One region of the Arthrobacter sp. AK01 genome, then DNA from elsewhere that is predicted to be linked to it. Evidence: predicted binding sites of a transcription regulator. Region 1 holds the regulator's gene; each other region holds the start of a gene.
The links. The regulator LexA, encoded in region 1, represses DNA repair genes until DNA is damaged. The targets are predictions, from matches to a motif close to TCGAACANNTGTTCGA.
Positions count from the first base shown of each region.

Region 2: LN996_RS10635 (shikimate dehydrogenase) is a predicted target of LexA. The motif match lies at 1,571-1,586, and genes of this name have one in related genera.
Region 3: LN996_RS02820 (Y-family DNA polymerase) is a predicted target of LexA. The motif match lies at 1,888-1,903, and genes of this name have one in related genera.

Region 1 is NZ_JAJOHP010000010.1:43,429-47,403, forward strand. It holds gene LN996_RS05295 (ATP-dependent DNA helicase) at 1-1,493, shown strand, start outside; gene lexA (transcriptional repressor LexA) at 1,581-2,324, opposite strand; gene LN996_RS05305 (LysM peptidoglycan-binding domain-containing protein) at 2,670-3,029, shown strand; gene LN996_RS05310 (histidinol-phosphate transaminase) at 3,108-3,975, shown strand, end outside.
Region 2 is NZ_JAJOHP010000025.1:6,931-10,905, reverse strand. It holds gene LN996_RS10640 (bifunctional sugar phosphate isomerase/epimerase/4-hydroxyphenylpyruvate dioxygenase family protein) at 1-559, opposite strand, end outside; gene LN996_RS10635 (shikimate dehydrogenase) at 559-1,473, opposite strand; gene LN996_RS10630 (IclR family transcriptional regulator) at 1,678-2,448, opposite strand; gene LN996_RS10625 (MFS transporter) at 2,652-3,975, shown strand, end outside.
Region 3 is NZ_JAJOHP010000005.1:8,599-12,573, forward strand. It holds gene LN996_RS02815 (uroporphyrinogen-III synthase) at 1-496, shown strand, start outside; gene LN996_RS02820 (Y-family DNA polymerase) at 525-1,823, opposite strand; gene LN996_RS02825 (hypothetical protein) at 2,021-2,218, opposite strand; gene LN996_RS02830 (LexA family transcriptional regulator) at 2,283-2,714, opposite strand; gene LN996_RS02835 (hypothetical protein) at 2,873-3,691, opposite strand; gene LN996_RS02840 (ATP-binding cassette domain-containing protein) at 3,836-3,975, opposite strand, start outside.

The DNA of each region.
Region 1 (3,975 bases):
ACGAACTGATGCCCGGCGTCACGGACCGTGCCTGGCGGCAAGTCTCTGTGACCTCCATGGAGTGCCTCGGCGCGCAGAAGTGTCCGGTGGCTGAAGAGTGCTTCAGTGAGTTGGCGCGGTCCCGCGCGGGTGAGGCCGACGTCGTCGTCACCAACCACGCCATGCTTGCCGTCAGCGCCTTTGAAGGGCTGGCTGTGTTGCCTGAGTATGACGTCGTGGTGGTGGACGAAGCACACGAGCTGCAGGATCGCGTGACCGGCGCGGTCTCGGGCCAGTTGTCTGTGGCCATGGTTCATGCCGCGGCCTCAAGCGCACGCAAGCACACCGCCATCACGGTGGATGCCGTCAACGCTGCGGCGGAGCGCCTGGACATGGCCATCGCAGGGGTGCCCAACGGGTTGCTGGCCAGTGGGCTCAACGACGAACAGCTTGACTGCCTTGACCAGTTACGCGATGCGACCCGCGCGGCGCTCTCAGATTCCAAGACCGACTCTTCCAACGCGGTCGACGGCGGCAGGCAGCTCGCTCGCTCACGGCTCATGCTCATTCTTGAATTGTGCGAGCGGATGCTGGCCGCCAAGGAGAACCGGGAAGTGGTCTGGTTTTCCCGCAACAGCACCTTCGACCCCCAACAGGGTTACTCGCAGCCTGACGAAACGGCACCGGCACTGATCAACATCGCGCCACTCAGCGTCGCGGGACGGCTGCGCGAAGGCCTCTTCGCGGGCCACACCGTGGTGCTCACCTCCGCCACGCTGGCGATTGGCTCTGCCTTCGAACCGGCGGCTGGAGGTCTGGGCCTCATCGGCGACGGCGCCCCGAGCTGGACCGGGATTGATGTTGGATCGCCCTTTGATTACCCCAAACAGGGGGTGCTGTATGTTGCGAAGCACTTGCCCAAGCCGGGGCGTGGGACCTCGCCCGAGGCTCTCGATGAGCTCGAAGACCTCATCCGGGCATCCGGCGGGGGAGCGCTTTGTCTCTTCTCTTCGCGGCGAGCTGCCGAAGAAGCCGCCGACGCCATGCGGCTGCGCCTTGACATGGACATTCTCTGCCAGGGCGAATCCACCATGGCTGCCCTTGTGAAGCAATTCGCAGATGAGCCGGACACTTGCCTGTTTGGCACCATGTCACTCTGGCAGGGCGTCGACGTGCCGGGTGGTTCGTGCCGCCTGGTGGTGATTGACCGCATTCCCTTCCCGCGCCCCGACGATCCCCTGATGACTGCCCGCTCCCGGGCAGTCGCCCAGTCGGGCGGGAATGGCTTCATGGCCGTGTCAGCAACGCATGCCGCCATCCGCTTGGCACAAGGCGCTGGGCGCCTTATCCGTTCAACGGGAGACAAGGGAGTCGTGGCCGTGCTTGACTCACGGCTGTCGACGGAACGCTACGGCGGTTTTCTGAGGGCTGCGCTTCCGCCGTTCTGGGCGACGACGGACAGGGCGGTTGTGCGCGGCGTGCTGGAACGCCTGGGCTCCGCCAAGGCCTCCTAGGTCCAACAATGCCTCGTGGGGCCAACAAAGCCTCCTGGGTGCGGCAAAAGCCGCCCAGGAGGCTTGGGGTACCTACCTAGTGGGCACCTACAGGGAACGCAGAACAGAGACAACCTTGCCCATGATGGTGGCTTGGTCGCCAAGGATTGGCTCGTATTGGGTGTTCTGGGGCAGCAACCACGTGTGGCCATCGCGCTGACGGAACGTCTTGACGGTAGCCTCGTCATCCAGCAGTGCGGCCACGATGTCGCCGTTGATGGCGTCGTTCTGGCGGCGCACAACAACCCAGTCACCGTCGCAGATGGCGGCATCAATCATTGAGTCGCCTGCCACCTTCAGCATGAACAGTTCGCCGTGGCCCACAAGTTGCCTGGGAAGGGGCAAGACGTCTTCCACTGCCTGGTCAGCCAGGATGGGGCCGCCTGCAGCGATCCGGCCCACCAGGGGAACCATGGCAGTATCGCTGGCGCTGGCCAGCTCCGTGACGGCAAGGCCACCCGCGCTGCGCAGCGTCGCAGGGGCTTCGACGCCGGGAATTGGTCCGCCATCCAACGTCAACGGCATCAGGACTTCCATGGCACGGGGACGCTTGGGGTCCCTGCGCAGATAGCCGAGCTTCTCGAGCTGGGAAAGCTGATGCGTGACACTCGACAAACTTGCCAGGCCGACGGTGTCACCGATCTCACGCATGCTTGGCGGATACCCATTGTCATTCACCGAGCGTTGGATGGTCTCCAGAATTTTTTTCTGCCGGACAGTCAGGCTCTTGGGACTCTTTTGAGGCTGTTGGCTCCGCAGGGGTGCCCCGCCGCCTGTGGCTTTCGCTGCCATGTTCGCCAGTGCCTTTCCATTCGCCCCGGAACGATCCAGGGGTGTCGGGTCTGCAAAAAATGTCAGACCCTCCTGTTCCACTGAAACAGTGCTGTTTCTTCACTCAAACGTAGGGCAGGCACAGGCGTTTATCAAACATTTGTTCTAGCGAGTCTCGACACCGTTCGTTGATAAGTGCTAAAAATGTCATAGCAAGGTTCGAATATGTGTTCTATAAACCCGAACCGGATGACGGATGTTCGAACAGAGTGTTCGAACATCCGGGATCGGGGGAGGGGAACACAAAGAATTGGCAGCCATGTACCGGAATCCGGCGCAAGGCAATAGCTCAGAAGGGCTCAGCTCATGTCCGCAATCACTACGTTCGCTGATTTCCGCACTACCCAGGCGCCGACGCGCCTGCGTCTTACCCGCCGGGGTCGGATGGTCTTCTTTGGCATCCCCGCAATGCTGCTGGTGGCTGCGCTGCTGAGCCTGGCCGGTTTCATTACGTCCCCTGCCAAGGCCTCGGACTCGCAGGCGCAGCTCCAGCCGCCGGTCGCGGTGACCGTGACGGTCCAGCCCGGGCAGTCGCTGTGGGGTATCGCCGGCGCAGCTGCTCCGGAGCGCGATCCCAGGGATGTCATCTCCGAGATCATTCAGCTCAACGACCTCCATGGTGGCCGGATCCAGCCCGGGCAGCGTTTGTTCGTCCCGGCAAGCTAGCGCGTTCCACCGTGGCTGGATCCGGTGGCGCGGCGTCACAGTTACTCGGCAGTCCCGGTAGCCCCTTAAACTGTCTTGGTGAGTGACCAGCTTGAGCGACTAGACCGACTACCCCTCCGGACCAACCTGCGTGGACTGAGCCCCTATGGCGCACCGCAGCTTGACGTTCCTATCCTGCTCAATGTCAACGAGAACACTCATGGCGTTCCCGCGGACGTCCAGGCGGCCATCACGGAAGCCGTTGCCGCCGCGGCCACGGGGCTGAACCGCTACCCGGACCGGGAGTTCACTGAACTGCGCGAGTCCTTGGCCGAATACCTTGGCCACGATCTCACCCCGGACAACATTTGGGCCGCCAATGGTTCAAATGAGGTCCTGCAGCAGATCCTCCAAGCATTCGGCGGACCCGGTCGGAAGGCACTCGGATTCCCGCCCACGTATTCGATGTACCCCCTGCTGGCCAGTGGCACGGATACCGAATACGTACGCGGAGTCCGGGCAGAGGATTACGGCTTGGATGCGGCGTCGGCGGCAGCGCAGGTTCGTGAAACAGGAGCCAACATTGTGTTCCTGTGCTCGCCCAACAACCCCACCGGAACAGGCCTGGGCCTGGAAGTTGTTGAGGCCGTTTACGAGGCCGGGGAAGCCAGCCAGGCCATCGTGATCGTCGACGAGGCCTATCACGAGTTCGCCCACGACAACACGCCAAGTGCCCTGACCTTGCTGCCCGGGCGCGAGCGCCTGATCGTTTCCCGCACCATGAGCAAGGCCTTCGCCCTCGCGGGCGCCCGGCTGGGCTATATGGCCGCAGCACCCGAGGTTACAGACGCCATCAGGTTGGTCCGCCTCCCGTATCACCTGTCGGCTGTTACTCAGGCAACTGCCCTGGCGGCCCTCAACCACCGCGAGGCCCTCATGGCCGACGTCGAGGACATCAAGGTCCAAC
Region 2 (3,975 bases), on a different contig from region 1:
TCTTCTCCGCGTTGATGTCCTCAATGGGCGCAGTGTCCCAGTCGCGGGACAGGATGTGGAAGGAGTCCAGGCACGTGCCCAGGTTGGGGTGGTCCACCATTTCCACCAGGCGGTACGCGTGCTCGTAGTCGTTGACGTACTTGCCCCAGGCCAGCGCTTCGTAGGCGACCTTGACGCCGTGATCCCCGGCCAGCCCGGCGAGTTCGGCCAGCTGGGAAGCGCGGAGTTCGTCGTCGTCGATTGTTGCCGTGGCTACGTTGGAGCACACCAGGATGGTGTCCATGCCCAGGCGGGACATGAGCTTGAACTTGGCCTCCGCCCGGCGAAGGTTGGCCTTCAGCAGGTCCGGAGTGACGCCGTCGAAATCCCGGAACGGCTGGTAAAGATCAAGGCCCAAGCCAAGATCTGCAGCCATGCTCCGGACTTCCTCCGGACTGTGCGGGGACGTGACGAGGTCTTGCTCGAAGATCTCGATGCCGTCGAAACCCGCAATCGCGCAGGCCTGCATCTTCTCCTTCAGCGTGCCGGACAGGCAGACCGTGGCGATTCCGGTGCGCATCAGTGGCCCGCCTTCGTCAGCTCGGGGGCCAGCGCGGCCGCGGCGTCTTCCACGGCGATCAGTTCCAGGAAGTGCGACCGCATCCGTTCGCGGTTGGCTTCCCGCCCGGTGATGAGCTGGAAGGCATCCGCCGCCTGGCCGACTGCCATGCGACCGCCGTCCAGGACATCGCAGCCCTTGGCGCGTGCTTCGCGGACCAGTTGCGTTTCGATGGGGCGGTAGACGATGTCGGCCACCCAGTGGCGCGGTTCCAGCAGTTCGATGTCCAAGGGAAGACCCGGGTGGGCCGCCATGCCGATGGGAGTGCAGTGCACCAGGCCGTCGGCGAGGGGCATGACCTGGCTCAGCTCGCTGGTGCTCCGCGGCGTGACAGTGGCTTCCGGAAAGAGCCCGCCGAGTTCGGAGGCACGTTCTGCGGCGCGGGCGGGATCCATGTCCACGAGGTCCAGCGTGCCGACGCCGGCCTTGAGGAGCGCATAGGCAACGGCGGAGCCGGCACCGCCTGCACCGAGCTGGACCACGCGGTCCAGCTTCGCGTCCGGCAGTCCGGTGGCGAGCGCAGCGCCGAAGCCGGAGAAGTCCGTGTTGTGGCCGATCAGCCGACCGTCCTGGATGAGGACCGTATTGACGGCACCCAGGCGACGGGCGTCGTCGGAAATTTCATCAAGGTGCCCAAGCAACAGCTGCTTGCACGGGTGGGTGATGTTCAGGCCGTTGAAGCCCATGCGCTGTGCTGCGGTCAGGAGATCACCGACGGCGGTGGCCGGCAACGCGAGTTCCAACAGGTCGATGGGGCGGTACAGCAAGCGAAGGCCCTGCACATCGGCTTCACGTTCGTGCATGGGCGGCGTGAGCGAGGGCATGACGCCTTCGCCTATGAGGCCCACCAGAACGGACTCGGCTCGGTTGCTCATCCTAAAGCTCCTTTGACTTCAGCACCGCGGGCTTCTTGCGCTTTTCTGGGGCGCCGCCTGACCGGGTGTTATTTAGACTACTACAAGTGTTCATATTCCGCACGCATGTTCTTATCGCGAACATTTGCTGGGAGCGCACCCAATCAAGTCGCAGCTCAAGGCGTTATGAGGCCCTAAAACGGCTTTAACTGCGACTCAGTTGGGTCAGCGCTGGGGCAGGCGGGCCGCGAGTTCCGCCGCAGCCTCCTGCAGAGTGGGAACGTGGGCGATGAGTTCCTCCAGGGTCAGGCGGAAGACGGGCACAGCGACGGCCACGGAGGCGAAGGCGTGGCCCTGGGAGTTCAGAACCGGCACAGCAACAGCACGCATGCCAATCTCGTTCTCCTCATCCATCACCGCGTAGCCCTGCCGGCGTACCTGCTCGATCTCCGCCCGGAACGCGTCGCGGTCAGTGATGGAATGTTCCGTGAGTGGATCCAGGGGCAGCTCCTCCAGGAGGCGCTTCCGCTCGATCTCTTCTTCGAACGCCACAATGGCCTTGCCTACCGACGTCGTATGCAGTGCACCCAGATGGCCGGGATCGCTGGTGACGCGGAAGGTCTTGGGGCCATCCACCTTATTGACCGTCAGATGATGGTTGCCGTCGCGGACGGACAGGATGGTGGCCTCATGCGTGCGCTCGGTAACGCGCTGCAGGACCGGCAAGGCAGTGGCGGCGAAACCGTGATGATTGGAAACCCTCTGACCGAGCTGGAACACGCGCAATCCCAGGTGGTAGCGGCGGCCATCAGGCTCGTAATCCACAAAGCCGTCGCGCGTCAGCGAGCCCAGCAGGCGATAGGTGGTGCTGAACGGCAGGCTGGCGCTCCTGGCCAGGTCAGCCGCGCTTGCACCCCGCGGTTCATTGCCCAGAAGTACCAAAAGGCTTAGGGCTTTGCCGACCATGTCGGTCTTTGTGTCCTCTTTCACACTCATAGCTCGATGCTCTCACATAGTGAGAGCTATTTCTAGATGGTGGTGACATCTCTTGACAAGTGACCCCACTCACAGCCAGTATTGCTGTATTGCACAAGTAGCTCTCACCATGTGGTTACTTTCGGGATGATCCGGCCGCACCTCGTTCTGGTCTTCCCTTTGAAGCTAGATCCGCGACATCGTCGTCACAGAAGGAACCTCCCATGAGCCAAACAATGCCGTCAGCGACGCCAGGCACTGAAACAACCACCGGAACACCCAAGAAAGCCGCGCTTGCCAGCTTCCTGGGCAGCGCCGTCGAGTACTACGACTTCTTCATCTTCGGTTCTGCCGCGGCCCTGATCTTCCCCCACGTATTCTTCCCCTCGGCCGACGCCAACGCGGCCATCATGTCCTTCGCAACCTTCGGCTTCGCCTATGTTGCCCGGCCCGTCGGCGCCGTGATTCTGGGTCACTTCGGCGACCGTATTGGCCGGCAGAAGGTCCTGATGTTCACGCTGGTCCTGATGGGCGCAGCCACGTTCGTCATCGGCTGCCTCCCGGACTTCAAGACCATTGGCTGGTGGGCGCCCGTCCTGCTGGTCCTTGCCCGTCTTTGCCAAGGTCTTTCCGCGGCCGGCGAGCAAGCCGGCGCTTCCTCCATGACCCTTGAACACGCCCCGGACAACCGCCGCTCCTTCTTCACCTCCTGGACCCTTACCGGCACCCAGGGTGGCCAAATCCTGGCGGCACTGGTGTTCATCCCTGTGGTGGCACTGCCGGATGAGATCAAGTACGGCATCGGCTGGCGCATTCCGTTCTGGCTCAGCGCAGTGGTTGTCCTGGTGGCCTTCTTCATCCGCCGCACCCTCCACGAGCCGCCGGCCTTCGCGGAAGCCAAGAAGAACAATGAGATCTCCAAGCTCCCCGTTGCCGATCTCCTGCGGCTGCACTGGCGCGATGTTCTCCGCGTGGTCTGCTGCGCCTTCATCGCCGCAGTCAGCACTGTCTTTGGAACCCTGGCCATCAAGTACGCCCAGGATGTTGCCGGCGTCAACAGCACCATCACGCTCTGGCTGGTGGTCGCAGCAAACGTTGTTGCCCTGGGAACCCAGCCCCTGTTCGGCATGCTCGCGGACAAGATCGGCCGGAAGCCCGTCTTCATCTACGGAGCCTTCGCCAGCGCCATCATGACTCCGGTGTTCCTGCTGACCCTCGAGTCGGGCATGGTGCCGCTCATGTTCCTCGTCTCCGTGGTGTTCTTCTCCTTCGGATACGCCGCAGCAAACGCAGTATGGCCGTCCTTCTACGGTGAAATGTTCAGCACCAAGGTCCGCTTCTCCGGTCTGGCCATCGGCACGCAGCTCGGCTTCCTCATGGCAGGCTTCGCCCCGGCCATCGTCACCGCGCTGGGCGGAACCAAGCCCGGCGGATGGGTTCAGATCTCCATCTTCACCGCAGTCATCTGTGTGATCGCAGCCGTCTCAGCGATGACGGCCCGCGAGTCCGCAAAGACACCCACAGCAGAGCTCGGCCTTCACAAGCAAG
Region 3 (3,975 bases), on a different contig from region 1:
CGCCCCCGCGGTGGATGCCATGTGGAGCACCGCTCACGAAATGGGCCTCTACCGGCAGCTCATCGAAGCCCTTAAGGGGCCGGTGACTGTTGCCGCGGTGGGGCCGGTCACCGCACAGCCACTGGTCGACGCCGGGCTGACGCCCCTTATCCCCGACCGCTACCGGATGGGTGCCTTGATCCGCTTGGTGACGGAGCACCTGTCCCTGAACCACGTGCGCCGTTTGGAAACCAAGAGCGCAACGATCGAGCTGCGTGGGCGCTGCCTGCGGATCAACGGTGAGGTGGTGGACCTTGCACCGGCCCCCCTCCTGCTGCTGCGGGCCCTGCTCGGCGCGGGTGGAGCCGTATTGTCCAGGGAAGCGCTCTCGGACCTGTTGGACCTGCGTGGCTCCGTGCACGCCCTGGACATGACAGTCAGCAGGCTGCGGTCCTCGCTGCCGGATGGCAAGCTCGTGGAGACCGTCGTGAAGCGCGGTTACCGGCTGCGGGCGTAGGCTCTCCGCTTCCTCGTCCCCTGCCCCGCTACGCCGCCTTCACCAGGGGAAGTTCGTCCCAGTTGGTGGTGTAGCGGGGGCTGAGCATGTCCCGTTTCATGGACCAGTCCGGGCCGCCCTTAATGCCGGCGTGGCCCAGGCCGATGGAGCCCCGGCCATACCGCTTGCTGACTTGCTCCAGCAGGGGGCCGATGCCGCGCTCCTCATGACGGTTCTCGAAGATCTCCAACGGTTTCTGGTTGCCGCTGGGACGGAGGTCCGTGACCATGATTCCGGCTTTGGCATACTTCACGCCTTCCTGGATTTTGGGGACCAGCGCGTGTGCGGCCTTGGTGAGGAGCACGGGGTCCGACGTGGGCATGGGCAGCCTCACGGTGACCGTGGGAAAGGACTTATCGTTCGGGTTGTAGACGGACGTCGCGGCAAACGCTGTTAGGAGCTTGGCCTGAAGATCGTGCTTGGCCAGCCTGGCACTGGCCATTTGACCGTAGACGCTGAGCACCTGCCGCAGCTGGTCCGTCGTCGTAATCGGTGTGGAGAACGAGCGGGAGAAGATCAGTTGGTCCCGGCCGACTCTCTCTTCCTCCATGGGAATACAGGGCGTGCCTTGGAGTTCCAGGACGGTTCGCATCATGACAATCGAGAACTTGTCCCGCAAAGCAATCGGGTCGGCGTGGACCAGGTCCAGGATTGAGAAGATTCCCAGGGCGTTCAGGCGCTTGGTAAGCCGCGTTGCCACACCCCAGATTTCAATGACGGACAGCCGTGCCATGAGAGCTTCGCGTTGGGCTTCGGGGACCGAGTCCCAGCGGCATACGCCGTGGAAGGCTGGATTGTGCTTAGCCCATTTGTTGGCGAGCTTGGCCAGGGTCTTGGTGCGGGCGATTCCGACACAGACCGGAACCCCCACATGCCGTTGGCAGGCTGCCTTGATGGTGCTTCCCAGCTCCAGCAAGTCCTGTGGTTGTCCCCTGACTCCGAGAAACGCCTCGTCAATGGAGTAGACCTCCTGCCATGCCGAGTAGCGGGCCAGGAGCTCCATGACCCGGGAGCTGATGTCGCCGTACAGTTCATAGTTGCTGGAGAGCGCTATCAGCCCCCATTCCTTGGCCCGTGGGGCGATCTTGAACCACGGCTCCCCCAGCCCAATGCCCAGCTTCTTGGCTTCCGGCGACCTGGTCACGGCGCAACCGTCATTGTTGGACAACACAATCAATGGCTTGCCCTCCAGCGCGGGGTTGAAGGCCCTCTCCGCCGACGCATAGAAGCAGTTGATATCCACATGGGCAATCTCTTGCATTTGATGCATGAGAGCTGGCTTGGACATCATTCTCCTTGCGTTCGCCACTAGCACGCATGCCCGCAATCATCACGCAGGACACCCCGTGCATTCGAATATATCTTCGAATGCATCAACTGTACCGCCGACCGCCGACAAGAAACCGCGTTGCAGCAGCGACCGAACTCCGCCCACAACATCAGCTCCAGTTCGATATCAACCTGCCGCTGATCACACCGCTTGGGTTAGTCGTGGGCGGGTTCGCCACTGACTTGGTGGTCGGCGTGGTTGATGGTCTTCTGGATGAGCCGGGGTTTGGCGAGTTGCCAAAGAAGGTTGAGGCGGGTCGGTTCGGCCAGCATCCGAAGTGTCACGGCTGCGATTTCGAGCAGTTCCGGCCCGGACTGACACCATCGAGGAGTAGACCCATCCTTCAAGTGCATATGTCGCGTTTGTGCACTCAAAGATAGAACGGATCAACTCGGGGATCAGCGGGGGCGGCGACAGCTAGATGTGATGCAGGCACGTGGTTGCCACGCCCCAGATGGTCAGCTCAGACATTGCCGGCACGCGAATGTCCGGGTACTTGGGATTGTCCGCCTGGAGGATCACCCCTGAGGGCGTGACGCGGAGCCTCTTGATGGTCAACTCACCGTCAAGGACAGCCACGACGACGGACCCGTCCTTGGGCTCCAGCGCCCGGTTAACGATCAACTCGTCCCCGTCGCTGATCCCGGCACCCTCCATGGATTGCCCCGTCACCCTCACCACGAAAGTGCTGGTGACATCCTTGATCAGGTGCTCATTGAGATCGATCCTGCCGTCAAAGTAGTCCTGGGCAGGCGATGGATACCCTGCCGCCACCGGGATTGGAGCCAGCAGTACCGACATCAGGGAAAAGCCCGCATCTATCACGCGGGGGCCGACGATCACGCCCACAACACACCTTTATTCGAATATATGTTCGATACTTGAGTGTACAGCGGTTGGCGGACATTGTTCGATCTCCACCCGAAACCTACCCGCGGAACCGTGAAATCGCGGGCCGGAGATGGCATGGCTGCTGGTCCCCGCCGGGGCGGGGAAGGCAGATAGAGCTATCCGCCGGTTCCCGGCCGGGCTGGTGCTGTGATCTCGCGCGCGGGCAGGACGGCGGCGTCCAGGATGGTACGGTTCCCGAGCGGCCGTTCGAGATCGACAGCGAAGGGCGTCGCCGGGTTTCCCTGACAGGTGGCCCACTGCGCCCCGGCGGGCTGCACCCCCAGGACGACCTCGACCGTGGACTCTGTTTCGACGAGCTTGACGACGTCAATCCGGCCTTCGGCGTTCTTCCCGGAGTTGCAGTCGAACTCCGTGACGAGGAGAGCCACGCGATCGGACTCAGGGACCGGCGGCAACGAGGGATCAAGAGTGACTGCGCCGGCTCTCAGCTCGCCAAGGTCCAGCGTGGGCGTGCAGGTCGATGACTCGACGACCGCCCATACCGGTTGACCTGGTTCCGATGCCATGGAGTGGGTGGAAATGACGATGTACATGTAGTCGCGGACATCGCCGTAGCCGTGATCCTGGGGAGCTGCGAGTTTGTTCATGAGCATCACACGATCGCTGCTCTCCTGCGCAATCAGCCAGGTGACCGGGTCAAAAGCCGAGACCCCACGGCCGGCGAGAGCCGGGGCGGCCTCCGGGCCGAGCTCGCTGGCCGGTCGTGGATTGTCCAGCGCCGGACGCGAAACTTCGTTGCCTTGGCACAGCACAACTTCCGGTCGGATTTCCGGGGTTGGGCTCCCGGCGGACGGCAGGCTGGCAGACGGCAGGCCGGCGGCCGGCTGTCCGAGCGATGCGCACCCCGTTCCCAACAGCATCAGGGCTCCGCAGGCCAATGTAAGGCGTGGTGCTGCTGTCAATAGTTTCCCCATGCCGCCAAGGCTACGCCGCTCACCGGACGGGACCCATCACCGGACGGGACCCATCACCGGACCAGACCTCATCATCGGGCAAGCCCCGCCCATTCGCGAACCTCTCCGGTCACTTTCCCGGCGCGTTGGCCACGTGAGGTGGCGTCAGATGTGCCGAAGATACCTCTGAGGTGCGTCCAGGAATGACCGCCAGTTAGCAACAAGATCAAGATCTTCCCAGTCGCGTGCCCGCAGGCCCCAAGGCCCGACTTCCAGGATCCGGGCGCCCGGAAGGGCCGCCAGAA